2 regions of the Paracoccus seriniphilus genome follow, and region 2 is predicted to be linked to the other one. Evidence: riboswitches for the same ligand, from Rfam matches in the RefSeq annotation. Region 2 holds a riboswitch; the other holds the start of a gene.
The links. Region 2 has a riboswitch for cobalamin ahead of nrdH (glutaredoxin-like protein NrdH). Riboswitches for the same ligand answer to the same signal wherever they lie in the genome.

Region 1: linked by a shared signal. The riboswitch ahead of JHW44_RS13085 (DUF1636 family protein) and the one ahead of nrdH (glutaredoxin-like protein NrdH) in region 2 are both predicted to bind cobalamin.

The regions. Positions count from the first base shown of each region.
Region 1 covers NZ_CP067129.1:2,664,617-2,672,378, reverse strand. Annotated here, with positions in the region: gene cobN (cobaltochelatase subunit CobN) at 1-2,011, opposite strand, end outside; gene cobW (cobalamin biosynthesis protein CobW) at 2,011-3,057, opposite strand; gene JHW44_RS13085 (DUF1636 family protein) at 3,061-3,411, opposite strand; cobalamin riboswitch at 3,512-3,712, opposite strand; gene cobO (cob(I)yrinic acid a,c-diamide adenosyltransferase) at 3,752-4,381, shown strand; gene otsB (trehalose-phosphatase) at 4,497-5,237, shown strand; gene JHW44_RS13070 (alpha,alpha-trehalose-phosphate synthase (UDP-forming)) at 5,234-6,586, shown strand; gene JHW44_RS13065 (hypothetical protein) at 6,587-6,952, opposite strand; gene JHW44_RS13060 (ArnT family glycosyltransferase) at 6,949-7,762, opposite strand, start outside.
Region 2 covers NZ_CP067131.1:33,406-41,167, forward strand. Annotated here, with positions in the region: gene nrdF (class 1b ribonucleoside-diphosphate reductase subunit beta) at 1-749, opposite strand, end outside; gene nrdE (class 1b ribonucleoside-diphosphate reductase subunit alpha) at 836-2,959, opposite strand; gene nrdI (class Ib ribonucleoside-diphosphate reductase assembly flavoprotein NrdI) at 2,944-3,357, opposite strand; gene nrdH (glutaredoxin-like protein NrdH) at 3,367-3,588, opposite strand; cobalamin riboswitch at 3,684-3,869, opposite strand; gene JHW44_RS16565 (hypothetical protein) at 3,983-4,183, opposite strand; gene JHW44_RS16570 (helix-turn-helix domain-containing protein) at 4,201-4,701, shown strand; gene JHW44_RS16575 (taurine ABC transporter substrate-binding protein) at 4,961-5,959, shown strand; gene JHW44_RS16580 (taurine ABC transporter ATP-binding protein) at 6,020-6,826, shown strand; gene JHW44_RS16585 (ABC transporter permease) at 6,823-7,762, shown strand, end outside.

The sequences.
Region 1 (7,762 bases), on a different replicon from region 2:
CGGTGCCAAAGACATGCAGACCTTCGCCATACTGGCTTTCCTTGATGTCGCAGACAAAGCGGTCGATACGGGTGATCACCTCGGCCAGTCCGGCCTCTTCGGGAATGCCCAGATCCTGGGCAAGCCCGGCGGCCATGGCTTCGTCGCGGATGCCTTGGGTCAGGCGCTCGCGCCGGGACGGGTCAAGCCCGTCTGCGGTGGAATATTCATCAAGCAGCCGTTCCAGATGCAGCAGACCCTCGGGCAGGGTGGCGCTGACCATGGGCGGCGGCATATGGCCAAGCGTCACCGCTCCGATCCGGCGTTTTGCCTGTGCGGCTTCGCCCGGATCATTGACGATAAAGGGATAGATGACCGGCAGATCGGCGGTCAGCGCCTCGGGCCAGCAATCCTGCGACAGGGCGACCGCCTTGCCCGGCAGCCATTCCAGCGTGCCATGCGCGCCCATATGCACCAGCGCGTCCATGCGCTGCGCACGCAGCCACAGATAAAAGGCGACATAGGCATGGCGCGGCACGCGGCTCAGATCGTGATAATCCCCGTCGCGCTGGTGGGGATGGCTGCGTTCGGGCTGCAATGCCAGCAACAGCTTGCCGCGCCAGAGCGCCGCGAAGTGAAAACAGCCATCGCTGAACGACGGATCGGATTCAGGTTCGCCCCAGGCATCTTGCAATGCCGCGCGAAGGGATTCAGGCAACTGCAGCAGCGCGTCCAGATAGTTCTGCAACGGCCAGCTTGATATCTGATGATGCAAGGCCGTCGCGTCCGGTTCGGCAGGCGCATCATAGCCATGTTCTGCCAGTATCCGTGCGACGTGATCGGCCGAGGCCAGCGCGTCCAGCCCGACCGCATGGGCCATCTGCCAGTCGCGCCCCGGATAGGTGGACAGCACGAGGGCGAGCTTTTGCGCACCGCGCGGTTTGAGTGCCAGATTGCGCCACGCCAGCACCTTGCGCACCGTTGCGGCGATGCGATCGGGCTGGGCCTTGTGGACAAAGCGGCTGTATTGCAGAGCGGGATCGCGGGTTTCGGCGGCCTTGAAGCTGACCACGCCCAGAAATATCCGCCCGTCGATTTCCGGCAGAACGACATGCATGGCCAGATCGGCTGGCGAAAGCCCGCGTTCGGCCTCGGCCCATTCGCGCCGCCTGTTGGTGGAGAGGGCGACCTGAAACACGGGGCAGTCGAAACCGTCGAAGGGCGTCGTGCCGTTCTCGCTTCGCATGGAAAAGCCGGTGGCATTCACGATGGCGACGGGGCGCGTTCCCATGGCCTCAGACAGCCATTTTGCGAAACCCGTCGCCTTCAGGGAGGGCGCAAAGACGCCGCAACTGGTGAAACCGGCCTGCCGCAACTCTCGTATCAGCGCATCGACCGGCGCGGTATCCGCAGCGGTCAGATAGCTGCGATAAAATGTAACCAGAACCGGGTTGCCCTTGGGAGGGTGGGGGATGACGCCTGCATCGGGATCATAGAACCCCCAGTCGGGGATCGCGGTCATGCCATCGACAGGGCCGGCCGGCAGTCCCGCCGCGGCCGACAGCTCGGCCAGCGCGGCCTGGGCCGCCACTGCGCCGCCGGTATCGCAAAGGCGTTGCAGGCGGCGCAGAACCGGTTGCGGCAGGGTGGATGCCGCATCCAGACGCGGGTCGTCGCGCCCGTCCGCGGGCAGAACCGCCAGCGCAATGTCGTGGCGCATCGCGTGGTCACGCAACGAGGCCAGACCATAGGGCCAATAGGCCTCTCCGCCGATCAGACGAACCAGGATGGCCCTGACCCCGACAAGGGTGCGCTCCAGATAGGTATCGACCGAAACCGGATGGCGCAGCGCAACCAGGTTGCACAGGCGCAACGAGGGCAGGCTGCCTGCGGCCCGATGCCAGCCGGCCGCGAAAGCGCCAAGGTCGCTGTCGGAATAGGACAGCACCACAAGATCGGCCGGCGTCTGCCCCGGATCAAAGGGAGTGTCCGCCTCTTCCAGCCCATGGCTTTCGCGAAAGACGACATGCATCAGACTGGCACGGCCCCCTGCAGCACCTGACGGATGGCATCCGGGTCGATGTGGTCATGTTCGGCGATCACCACCAGGCGGGACTGTCGCGGCAGATCGCCCCAGGGGCGGTCGAACTGATGGCGCACGCGAGTGCCAACGGCCTGGACCAACAGCCGCATCGGTTTTCCGGCAATCGCCACATGCCCCTTGACGCGCAGGATGTTCTGTTCGCGCGCCAGTCGTTCGACAGCGGCGGTGACGCTGGCCGGATCGTCGAATTCGGGCAGGTCGATCACCACCGTGTCGAAATCATCATGCTCGTGATCATCGGCACCGTCATGATGGCTGGGGCGGGCCTCGAGATCGTCTTCGGCGGCTGCCGACAGGCCAAGGATCAGCGCGGGATCTATCTGACCGTCAGTGACCTGCAGCACGGGCAGCGGACGCGGGGCCGAGGCCGCGATGACCTCGCGTGCCGCCGCCAGCCCGGCAGACCCGGCCAGATCGGCCTTGGTCAGCAGGATCACATCGGCGCAGGAGATCTGGTCCTGAAAGACCTCGGACAGCGGGCTGTCGTGGTCCAGACTGTCATCGGCTTCGCGCTGAGCCTGCACGGCGGCCTCATCCGAGGCAAATCGTCCTGCGGCGACGGCCTCGGCATCGGCCAGCGCGATCACGCCATCGACTGTAATGCGCGAGCGGATGGCGGGCCAGTCAAAGGCTTTGAGCAGGGGCTTGGGCAGAGCCAGCCCCGAAGTCTCGATCAGGATGTGATCAGGTTTCTGCGGCATCGCCATCAGTCGTTCCAGCGTGGGAATGAAATCATCGGCCACCGTGCAGCAGATGCAGCCATTGGACAGTTCGAGGATGTTCTCGGCCGGGCAGTTGTCATCGGCGCAGCCCTTCAGGATTTCTCCATCCACCCCGACCGTGCCGAATTCATTGACCAGAACCGCCAGCCGCTTGCCCTGCGGGTTCTGCATCAGATGCCGGATGAGGGTCGTCTTGCCCGAACCCAGAAAGCCGGTGATCACGGTGACGGGGGTTTTGGTCAGATCGGTCATGGCTCACTCCTGCGGGGGGATGCGTGCAAGGCTCTGCTTGCGGAAAATCACGGGCCGTTCGCGCCAGGGAACAAGGCCGTCTTCGGTGGCGGCATATGCGGCGGCACCATTCAGGATTTCGGGATAGTCTTCCGGGGTCAGCCGTCCGTAGACATAGCTCCACTTGCCCGGCGCGCTGAGCGCGACCGAACATCCCTGGGAACAGGCGGACAGACATTCGACCGCGCGCAGTTCGACCCCTTCGGGCAGCGGGGATGAGGACAGCAGGTCATGCAGGCTGGCACCGGGACGCGGTTCGACCGGCTCTGCCGACTGGCCGCGGCAGGTGGTGCAGACATGTAGTATCGCGCGCATCGCGGACCCTTTCCTTGTGGGGATCGGGGATCCGGGCCAGAAGGACAAAGGGGACATCGCGCCAGACTTTGCCTGCCGGTTGCGAAACACCCCGTTCGCCCGTCAAAACTCGGCGCTGGCAGGTCTCCCGGCTTGCGGATTCAGGGTTTCCCCAACGGTTGCCCCTCCTTCCCGGCCTTGGCCAGTGGACATGGGCGACCTTTCCGGTCACGGTCGCGGGGGCGGCTGCTTTCAGGTGTCACACCTGTCGCATTCCCTCTTCGCCTGTCATAGGACAGGAACCAGCGCGCGTTCACCTGAGGCAGGACGGCGTGTTTTGTCAAGCAAAAGGGGCGATCGAATGAACGAAACCCATGACCTTCCAGCAGAGGATCAGGCCCGCCACGCGCAGAAAATGGCGCGGAAAAAGGCGGCCCGTGACAGGATGATGGCGCAGAAGACCGGCGAGAAGGGTCTGATCATCGTGCATACGGGACCGGGCAAGGGGAAATCCAGCTCGGGCTTCGGGATGATCATGCGCTGTATCGCCCATGAGATGCCCTGCGCCGTCGTGCAATTCATCAAGGGCGCATGGGACACGGGCGAAAGGCGCATGCTGACCACGCATTTCGCGGATCTGTGCCAGTTTCATGCCATGGGCGAAGGGTTCACCTGGGAAACACAGGACAAGTCGCGCGATATCGCCGCCGCACAGGCAGGCTGGAACAAGGCCAGGGATCTGATCCGGGATCCCGAGATCCGGATGGTGCTGCTGGATGAGGTCAATATCGCGCTGCGCTATGGCTATCTTGACGCGCAGGAGGTCGTGGATTTCCTCGAATCCGAGAAGCCGCCGATGACACATGTGGTGTTGACCGGGCGTGGTGCCCCCGAAGTATTGATCGATTCTGCCGATCTGGTGACCGAAATGACCATGATCAAGCATCCTTTCAAGGCGGGAATCAAAGCTCAGGCCGGCGTCGAGTATTGAACTTGCGGTTCGGCGGGGCTGGCGGCAGGCTGGTCTGACGCGGCTGTGAACCAAACCGCGCCACGCGCGTTTGTGCTATACACCCGCAGGTCAAATCAAAGGAGATGCCCCGCAGATGATTCCGCCCGAGCTTCCGGTCGACGCCGCCCTGTTCCTGGATTTCGATGGCTGTCTGGTCGAGATCGCGCCACGGCCAGATGCGATCACCGTTCCGCCGGACCTGCCCGGGCTGCTTCACCGGCTGTATCATCGCCAGAATGGAGCGCTGGCGCTGATCTCGGGCCGTGATGTCGCGGATCTGCGTCGCTATCTGCCTGATTTTCCCGGTGCCGTTTCGGGCAGCCATGGCGCAGAGCTGTCTGTGGCGGGGCAACCTGTCGAGGCGGCCCATGATCTGACGCTGGATGTCGCGGCGCTGCATCGCGATGCCGCCCGTCTGTGCGCCGCGGAACCGGCAATCCTGATCGAGCGCAAACCCCTTGGTGTCGGGTTGCATTACCGCGCCGATCCGTCTCTGGCTGACAAGGTCGCAGCCATGGCTGCAGAACTGATGGCGCGCTATCCCGGATTGGTGCTGCAACCCGCCAAGATGGCATTTGAATTGCGTCCGGATGGTGTCGGCAAGGACAAGGCATTGACGCGGCTGCTGTCCATGCCCAATTTCCGGGGGCGAAAACCCGTTTATGCAGGAGATGATCTGACAGATGAGGTGGCCATGCTGGAAGCGCAGCGCCAGGGCGGCTTTGCGATCAAGATAGGCGAAGGGGAAAGCTGCGCCAGCTATCGCCTGCCGAACCCCGCGGCGCTGGCCGATTGGTTGACCCATGCCGTTCTGGGTGTGGGGACCACGATATGAGCCGCCTTGTCGTGATTTCAAATCGATTGCCGCTGGGGGACAACCCTTCGGGAGGGCTGGTGGTGGCGCTGCAGGATTCCCTGCGCAATTCGGGCGGGCTGTGGATCGGCTTTTCGGGCGAAACCCCTTCGGAACCGGCTGACAGTCTGGAATACCATCCCGGTGCCGAATACCAACGTGCCTCTTTCGATCTGACCCCGGCCGATCACGAGGCCTATTACCTGGGCTATTCGAATTCGGTGCTGTGGCCCCTGTGTCATGGTCGCGCCGACCTCACGGATATCGACCCGGATTATGGCGAGGGCTATCGGCGCGTGAATGCCCGCATTGCTGCCTTGGTGGCCCCCCATATCAGACCAGATGACCGGATCTGGGTGCATGACTATCAGCTGTTCCCGCTGGCTGCGGAACTGCGTGCCCGCGGGATCGGCAATCCCATCGGGCATTTCCTTCATATTCCTTTTCCCGGTCCGGAAAATTGCGCTGTCATGCCTGATCCGCATGAGCTGTTCGAATGGCTGTCGCAATATGACTTGCTGGGCTTTCAGACGCATCGCGATCTGGCGAATTTTACCGAGAGCGCGCGGCAGCTGGCTGAACTGATCCCTCTGGAGGGCAACCGCATCCGGTTGTGCGGCCGTGAATTGCGCCGCGATGTATTTCCCATCGGCATCGACACGGCTTCTTTCATCGAAGAGGCCCGCACCGCGCAGGATGTCGACCGGATGCGATCATTGACCGGGGCGCAGATGATGATCGGTGTGGACAGGCTGGATTATTCCAAGGGGATCCCTCAGCGTTTCCGGGCCTTTCAGCTATTGCTGGAAAACCACGTCGAGTTTCACGAGAAGATCTCGTTCCTCCAGATCGCGCCGCCGACCCGGGAAGAGGTCGAGGCCTATCAGGATATCCGTGAGGAAACCGAGCATCTGGCCGGGCGGATCAATGGTCAGTTCGCGACCGTGAACTGGACCCCGATCCGCTTCATCCACCGGCCTTTGCCGCGCAATGTGCTGGCCGGGCTGTATCGTCAGGCGCGGATCGGCCTTGTGACTCCGCTGGCGGATGGCATGAACCTTGTCGCCAAGGAATATGTTGCCGCGCAGGATGTATCCGACCCCGGCGTGCTGATCCTGTCGCGCTTTGCCGGCGCCGCCGAAACCATGCAGGATGCGCTGGTGGTCAACCCCCATGATCCCCATGAAATGGCCGAGGCCATGGCGCAGGCCATGCATATGACGGCAAACGAACGGCGTCAGCGCCATTCGGTGCTGCTGCGCGACGTGGTCGAACATGACGTTTCCTGGTGGTCAGCCCGCTATCTGGACGCGCTGGCGGGGGCGTCGTGATCAGCCGGCGTTGCCCGCCATGGCGGTCACGACCAGCCCGGCAATGATCAGGCCCAGCCCGGCCACCCGGGTCAGCCCGATCACCTCTTGCTGAAACAGCGCGCCGATCATGGTCAGCGTCACCATCGCCAGCGCCGTGACAGCGGTATAGGTCAGGCTGAGCGAATAGATCCGGATTGCCGAAACAAAGGCGGTCAGCAGGGCGACGGCGCTGAAGACCGCCAACCACATCCAGCCCGATTTCAGGATGGACAGGATCAGCGGCAGCAGTCCGCTGGTGTCCAGCCCCTGACCGCCCTTTTTCAGAAACAGGTTCAGCGCCACATTCGACCCGGCGGCCACGATGATCAATATCCAGTGGTTCATGATGCTCTGCCTGCCTGTAAGTTGGTTTCACGACCGCTTCGCCAGTCGGCCAGCGCGACAAGGGCCACGGCTGCCAGCATGGCGATAAAGGCCGAACTGGGCATGTGATAGCGATCCTCGGCCACCACCACCGCATGCAGCGAGGTGAAATAGCCCCACAGCGCCACCGGCGGGGTGAATAGCGCCGTGATCCAGCCGCCGCGCGCGACCAGAACCGCGATCCCGGCAAAACCGCCAAGGAAGACCAGATACCAATAGCCGGTCGCAATCAGCTTGAGCAGTGTCATCCCGGTCTTGCCGATGCGCGGTTCCAGCGCATCACCGTTCCAGACCACGCCGATCGTTTCGCGATTGTTCAGCTTGACCAGTTTGACCGCCATCAGCTTCAATGCGGCCAGCGGTTGTTCGGCGATGAACTGCTTGGCCTTGTCCTTCAGATATTCGGCGCGTTCGATTTCGGACATGGATGCGACCTCGGCAGGCAGGGGCATGTAACCGCCATGGCTATCGGGGTTGTTGCCCATCCACAGGTTGGGGCCGAAATTGGTCGAGACCATGACCGGCGCGCCCAGAACCCTGTCATTGCGCATGGTCCATGGCAGGGCGACCAGCGAGATCAGCAGGATCGCAATTGCGGCCTCCAACGCGGTGGTAACAAGGCGGCGCGGGCCGTGGGCCAGGTCGACCAGCGCAAGCGCCACCGGCACCAGCAGGATCACAGGTCTGACATAGCCCGCAATTCCCCAGATCACCCCCGCCAGAAGCAGGTTGGCCATCGCATTACCGGCAGGGCGTTGCCAGAAATACAGC
Region 2 (7,762 bases):
ACGTCCTCGGTCAGCCCGATTCCATCGTACAGTTCGGCGGTATATTTGACCTCGATGTCATATAGATCGAAGATCAGTGCAAAGGCAAAGTCCTTCAATTCGGCCCTTTTCGCCTCATCCAGCTTTTCCAGGGCGCGCTGGTATTTGTAGCCGATGTAATAGCCATGAACGGCCTCATCCCGGATGATCAGTCTGATCAGATCGGCAGTATTGGTCAGCTTGGCACGGCTGGACCAATACATCGGCAAATAGAAACCCGAATAGAACAAGAAGCTTTCCAGGAATACGCTGGCGATCTTGCGCTTCATCGGATCGGCGCCAGCATCATATTCGTCCAGGATCAGCCGCGCCTTCTGTTGCAGATGCGGGTTTTCCTCGGACCAGCGGAACGCCTCATCCACTTCCTTGGTCAGACAGAGTGTCGAGAAGATCGATGAATAGGAGCGCGCGTGGACCGCTTCCATGAAGGCGATATTTGACAGAACCGCTTCCTCATGCGGGGTCTGGGCATCACCCATCAATCGTGGTGCCCCAAGCGTGTTCTGGATCGTGTCCAACAGCGTCAATCCGGTAAAGACGCGGATCGTCAATTCGCGCTCTTCCGGACGCAAGGTCGCCCAGCTTTGCACGTCATTGGACAATGGCACCTTTTCCGGCAGCCAGAAGTTCACCGTCAGTCGGTTCCAGACCTCCAGATCCTTCTCGTCCTGCAGCCGGTTCCAGTTCACGGCGCGCTGAACCTGACGCATCACCTGATCCTTCATGATCGAAGAACCCCTCTCTTCTTCTTTGTCACAAATACCCCGGGGGTCCGGGGGCGGGCCCCCGGCCTCGCTTACAACGTGCAGGACACGCAGCCTTCGACTTCGGTCCCTTCCAGTGCGGTCTGGCGCAGCCGGATATAGTAGATTGTCTTGATCCCCTTTTTCCACGCATAGATTTGCGCGCGGTTGATGTCGCGGGTCGTGGCCTCGGCGGGAAAGAACAGGGTCAACGACAGGCCCTGATCGACATGTTCGGTCGCAGCCGCATAGGTGTCGATGATGGCTTGCGGGCCGATTTCATAGGCGTCGCGATAGAACTCCAGGTTCTCATTCGACATGAAGGCGGCCGGATAATAGACGCGGCCGATCTTGCCCTCCTTGCGGATCTCGATCTTGCTGACAATCGGATGGATCGAACTGGTCGAATTGTTGATATAGCTGATCGATCCGGTTGGCGGCACTGCCTGCAGGTTACGGTTGTAAAGCCCATGCTTCATCACATCGGCCTTCAACGCCTCCCAATCCGTGCGGGTCGGCAGCGTGATCCCCGCGAACAGCCGCGTCACTTCCGGCATGACCGGCAGCCAGTCGCGGTTGGTGTATTTGTCAAAGAAGCTGCCATCGGCATAGGTCGATTTTTCGAATCCCTTGAAGGTCGCGCCTTTTTCCTGCGCCAACAGATTCGAGGCCCGGATGGCGTGATAGGCTATGGCGGCGAAATAGACGCTGGTGAACTCGATGCCCTCGGGACTGCCATAGTGAATGCGCTCGCGTGCCAGAAAACCGTGCAGGTTCATCTGGCCCAGGCCCACGGCATGGGCCTCGTCATTGCCCTTGCGGATCGAGGGCACGGAATCGATGGCCGACATTTCGCTGACGGCAGTCAGGGCACGGATGGCGGCTTCGACCGTGGCGCCGAAGTCGGGACCATCCATTGTCTTGGCGATATTCAGTGATCCCAGATTGCAGGAAATATCCGTGCCCATATGGGCATAGCTGAGATCTTCGTTGAATTCCGACGCCTCGTTCACCTGCAGTATTTCCGAACAGAGGTTCGACATGGTGATGCGCCCGTCGATCGGATTGGCGCGGTTCACCGTGTCCTCGAACATGATGTAGGGATAGCCGCTTTCGAACTGGATCTCGGCCAGCGTCTGGAAGAACTGGCGTGCATTGATCTTTTTCTTGCGAATACGCTTGTCGTCGACCATCTCGGCATATTTCTCGGTGACCGAGATTTCCGAGAAGGGTACGCCATAGACGCGCTGAACGTCATGGGGCGAGAACAGATACATATCCTCGTTCCGCTTGGCCAGATCGAAGGTGATGTCAGGGATCACCACGCCAAGGGACAACGTCTTGATGCGGATTTTCTCATCCGCGTTTTCGCGCTTGGTGTCCAGGAAGCTGAGGATATCGGGATGATGGGCGTTCAGATAGACTGCACCCGCGCCCTGGCGTGCACCCAGCTGGTTGGCATAGCTGAAGCTGTCTTCCAGCAACTTCATGATCGGGATCACGCCTGAAGACTGGTTCTCGATCCCCTTGATAGGGGCCCCGGATTCGCGGATGTTGGTCAGCATCAGGGCGACGCCGCCGCCGCGTTTCGACAGTTGCAGCGAGGAATTGATCGCCCGGCCGATCGATTCCATGTTGTCTTCGACGCGCAGCAGGAAACAGGAAATCAGCTCGCCGCGCGATTTCTTGCCCGCGTTCAGAAAGGTCGGCGTGGCGGGCTGGAAACGACCCGACAGGATTTCATCCATGAACTTCATGGCCAGATCCTGATCGCCCCGCGCCAGTGCCAGCGCCACCATGACCACGCGATCTTCGTAACGCTCCAGGTAGCGCTGCCCGTCTCGGGTCTTCAGTGTATAGCTGGTGTAATATTTGAACGCGCCAAGGAAGGTTGGAAAACGGAACTTCTTGGCAAAGGCGGCCGCCCAGATCCGGTGCAGGAACTCGCGCGGATAGTCGGACAGAACCTGCGGCTCGTAATAGCCTTCGTCGACCAGGTAATCCAGCTTCTCGTCCAGGCTGTGGAAGAAGACAGTGTTCTGGTTGACGTGCTGCAGGAAATACTGCCGCGCCGCCATGCGGTCGGCCTCAAAGCGGATGTGCCCCTTGTCGTCATAAAGGTTCAGCATCGCGTTCAGCGCGTGATAGTCGAGGTCGGGCTTCACACTGTCAAGCATTCCATTTCCTGCAGTTTTTTCAGCCCGTCGCGGACACGGGCAATATCGGTTGGTGTTCCCGCCAGTTCGAATCGATACAACACGGGAACGCGGCATTTATCGGCAATCACGCGCGCGGCCAAGGCATAGGTTTGCCCAAAGTTGCGATTGCCCGCGCCGATCACGCCACGCAATCCGGCCCGACGCGCTTCATCATTGAGAAAGCGGATGACCTGCTTGGGCACCGCACCGCGACCTTCGCCATCGGCATATGTGGGGCAGATCATCACATAGGGCCGGTCCGGCATCGGCATCGGATCGCTGCTGCGCAGGGGAATGCGCATTGCCGACAACCCCAGGGCCGCCACAAAGCGGGCGGTGTTGCCCGATCCCGATGAGAAATAGACCAGCCCCACCATCGCGAATGATCAGGCCAACTGGCCGATCATGTCCGGACGAAAGCCTGCCCAGTGGTTCTCACCGGCGATGACGACGGGCGCCTGACGGTATCCCAATGCCGTCACCCGCTCCATGGCTTCGGCGTCCTGGGTCAGATCGACGATGTCGTAGTTCAGGCCGCGGGCATCAAGAGCACGGGTGGTGGCGGTGCATTGCACACAGGCGGGTTTGGAATAGACGGTGATGGTCATGCGCTCGGCTCCTGGTCTCTATGTCTGGATGGCGGTCCCGCGCTTGACTGCTGGCGAAGATCCGCCAACAGCCACGCTGCCGGGCCCACCGCCCGTAGTCGTTTTTTGCCATGGCAGGTCTCCTGACTCGCGGACATGGGACAACCGGCCTTCCCGGAGTGATCCAGTGGCTTCATCAGTCGATCCGACCGCTTACAGTTGCGGGGGCAGTGCCGGCTTTTCACCGACTTCCCTTTTCACCTCTGACGGATGTCATTGGCACCATAGCCACATCACTTAGCCATCCAAGCGGGTATAATGTCAATATGTGGTGTCGGGACCAAGGAAATTTTCTGGGGACAATGCTGCCGCGTCCAGTGATTCCAATGCTTTGCAATTCAGGATCCCGTGTGGGTCAGACCGCCGCGCTGGTCAAGCCTTCAGGGCGGGGTTGAAAATGTCGTTTCAAGGCTTCGTTGCCTTTGAAAATTTCGGGGGCGTCCCTGATCTGCAAAGCAGGAATGAAAAAAATGTTGATAATTTCATTTCCGGTGGCAAGATCGATATTCGATGAAGAGGGAGTGATTCGTGACTTCTGGTGCTGATCTGCGGACATTGAGAAAGAGCCGCGCCTTGACCCTGGCGCAGCTCGCCGAAGCCATGGGCCGGTCCCTGGGCTGGATGTCGCAAGTCGAACGCGATGTCTCGCGGATCAGTGCCGAGGATTTGGCCAAGCTGGCACAGATCCTTGATGTGGCGCCGTCGCTGCTGATCCAGCCCAAGGCCGAGACGCCACGGGAAGAAGGCCGTATCGTTCGGGCTGACCGCCGCCGTTCGCTCGGACACCGTCATGACGGGTTGATCGAAGCGCTGATCTCTCCGGACCTGACCGACAGTTTCGAAATCGTCCATTCGACCTTCCTGCCCGGGAAGGCGCTGCCCGAGCCTGTGCATCGCGAGACGCAGGAAGTCGGCTTCATGTTGTCGGGACGGCTGGATCTCAGCTTCGGCGACCAGAAATTCACCGTGGGTCCGGGGGACAGTTTCCGGATCCGTAACGAGCCCTATCTCTGGGCAAATCCCTATCGTGAAACCGCAGTGGCACTGTGGGTAATTTCGCCGCCGATCTACTAGAAAGGACCTTCGACGTCGCAATGTGCCAACATAGGAATCCATGATCATCATTGTTCCGCGGGGATCGGCGTCTGGCCGAAGATTCGCGGAGGATTCTGATCACCCCGCAGCCATGTGATGGAGGGTCATACCCTTCCGCGATCAGGCTTTGCGCGGACCCTGAACATCAATCAGATCGCCGGCTCAACCGGCGGCGTTTCAATGACCTCGACCAGGATTCCCGGGGCTGATGAGTCATGCCAACAGAGGAAAGAACAGAATGAAGCGAACAAAAGCCATCAGTGGTCTGTTGTCCCTGATTTCGCTGGGGATGGTGTCTCCTGCATTTGCACAGGACGCTGTAACGGTGGCCTATTTCCAGGAATGGCCGATGCCGTTCCAATATGCCAAGGCCAAGGGGCTGTACGAGGAAAAGCTGGGCGTTCCGGTCAATTGGGTTGCCTTTGATTCGGGTACCGCGATGTCGGCCGCCATGGCGGCCGGAGATGTGCAGATCGCCATAAGTCAGGGGGTGCCTCCCTTTGTGGTGGCGGTTTCGGCGGGGCAGGATCTCGAGGTTGTCGATATTGCCGCCTCCTATTCCGACAATGACAATTGTGTTGTCGCTTCGCGGCTGGAAATCGACAAGGACAGCGCGGGCGAACTGACGGGCAAACGCGTGGCGCTGCCCGTGGGGACCATCGCCCATTACGGTTTCCTGCAGCAGATGGAGCATTTCGGTGTCGATCCGGCCTCCATGACCATCGTGGACATGGCCCCGGCCGAGGCGGCTGCGGCCTTTGGCCAGGGCAGCATCGACATGGCCTGTGGCTGGGGCGGTGCGCTGGACCGGATGAAGGCCGAGGGCAATGTGCTGCTGAGCGGGGAAGAAAAGGAAGAGGCAGGTATTCTGGCCTTCGACCTGACGACGACCTCGGCCCGGTTCGCTGCAGAGAATCCAAAGCTTCTGGCGGATTTCCTTGCGGTGACCGCGGATGCCAATGCGATGTGGAACGCTGGCGACAAGCGTGACGAGATGCTGCCGGTGATAGCCCAGGATGCCGGCATGGACGAGGCTTCTGCGGCTGCCGTCATCGACAATTTCAAGTTTCTTTCGCCCGAAGAGCAACTTTCCGAGACCTGGTTGGGCGGACGCGTTGCAAGCTATTTCAGTGGCGTGGCGGCGATGTTTCACGAGCTTGGGAACCTTCCCTCGGCGTTGCCCAGCTACGCTGAATTCATCGACACGTCGGCGCTTTCTGATGTGTCTGGCCGCTGACGCTTGGTGGAAGGCGTTTGGTGCCTTCCGTTTCTGCCATGGCAAAAAGGAGATGGCCCCATGTCCGGCCTGATGCTGAAGAATATCTCGATGCGTTTTGATCTTGCCAACGGCTCGCATGTGCAGGCGTTGCAGGATGTCTCGCTGGATCTGAAACCCGGGCAGCTCTTGTCGGTGCTTGGGCCTTCGGGCTGCGGGAAATCGACGCTTCTGAACATCATCGCGGGTTTTCTGGCGCCCACGGGCGGCCAGATCACGCTGAACGGCCATGCGGTGACCGGGCCGGATGCCGAACGCGGCGTGGTGTTCCAGAAGGGCGCGCTGTTTGAATGGATGAACGTTCGGGACAATGTGTCCTTCGGGCCGCGCATGGCGGGCCAGCGCGAGGCCGAATATGGCGCCCATGTCGATCACCTGATCGAAGTGGTGGGTCTGCAGGATTTCCGTGAAAAGGCGATCTACGAGCTGTCGGGCGGGATGCAGCAGCGCGTCGCGCTGGCGCGCTGTCTGGCCAATGATCCCGATGTCATCCTGATGGACGAGCCCCTGGGCGCGCTGGATGCGCTGACGCGGGAAAAGATGCAGGCGATGGTGCTGAACCTGTGGAAGGAGACCGGCAAGACGGTGATCCTGATCACCCATTCGGTCGAAGAGGCCCTGCTTCTGGGCGAGCGTCTGATCGTCATGGCCCCGCGTCCGGGGCGTATCTACAAGGAATATCACCTTCCCTTTGCGGATCAGGGCGTTGGCAATGACCTGCGCGAGATCAAGAAGCTGCCGGAATTCGGCGCCCGGCGCGAAGAGATCCTGTCGATGATCTGGAACATGGAAGAGGAAATCATGGGTCGTCAGGGGGCAGCGGCATGACCGGTTTTGCAATTCTTCTGGTCTATGCGGGCCTGTTTGCGGGCTCGGCCCTTGTGGTCGGGCTGATCCGTCGCGCCCATGGCCGGCGCAATGACTTCACCAGCCTGAAGACCGTGACCTTCGGGGATGAAAGCGCGATCCGTCCGGACCGGGCGGCCTCGATCATCTCGATCCTGGTGGTGTTCCTGCTGTGGGGGGCGTTCACGGGGTCGAAGCTGGTGCCCTTCCACGTGCCGGGGCCGTTTCTGGGGGAAACCTCGTTCAGCTATGAGGCGCGGACCGACAGCGGTCAGATGCAATCGGGCAGGGTGGTCGTCTATGCCGGTGTCGAGGCCCCGGCCGAGCCTGCGGGTGATGGCGCCGTGGTGGCCAGCGTGCCGCGCGGGCGCGATCAGCTGATCCGTCTTCCCGAGGGGGCGCAGGCGGTCTCGGTGGACGGGCGTGAGATCACGCCGGGCGAGACGCTGGATGTGGCCCATGGCACGGTCTCGATGACGGGCAAGGGCACGCTGAGCTTCTCGGCGGACAAGGGCCTGCAGATGGAACCGATCTGGCTGCCCTCGCCCGAGGCGGTGGCGGGCCGCTTTGTCGAGATCGCCAAGTCGGGTTATCAGAACTTTACCCTGTGGGAGCATCTGGGGGCCTCGCTGATGCGGGTTCTGGCGGGTTTTGCGCTGGGATCTCTGGTGGGCATCCCGCTTGGCTATGCGATGGGCCTGTCGGGCTGGTTCCGGGGCTGGTTCGATCCGATCGTCGAGTTCATGCGGCCGGTGCCGCCGCTTGCGCTGATCCCGCTGGTGATCATCTGGTTCGGGATCTGGGAGACGGGCAAGGTTGTGCTGCTGTTCCTTGCGGCGCTGTGGGTGATGACGATCGCGGCGCGAGCCGGCGTGTCGGGGGTGAATATCACCAAGGTGCATGCGGCCTATTCCCTGG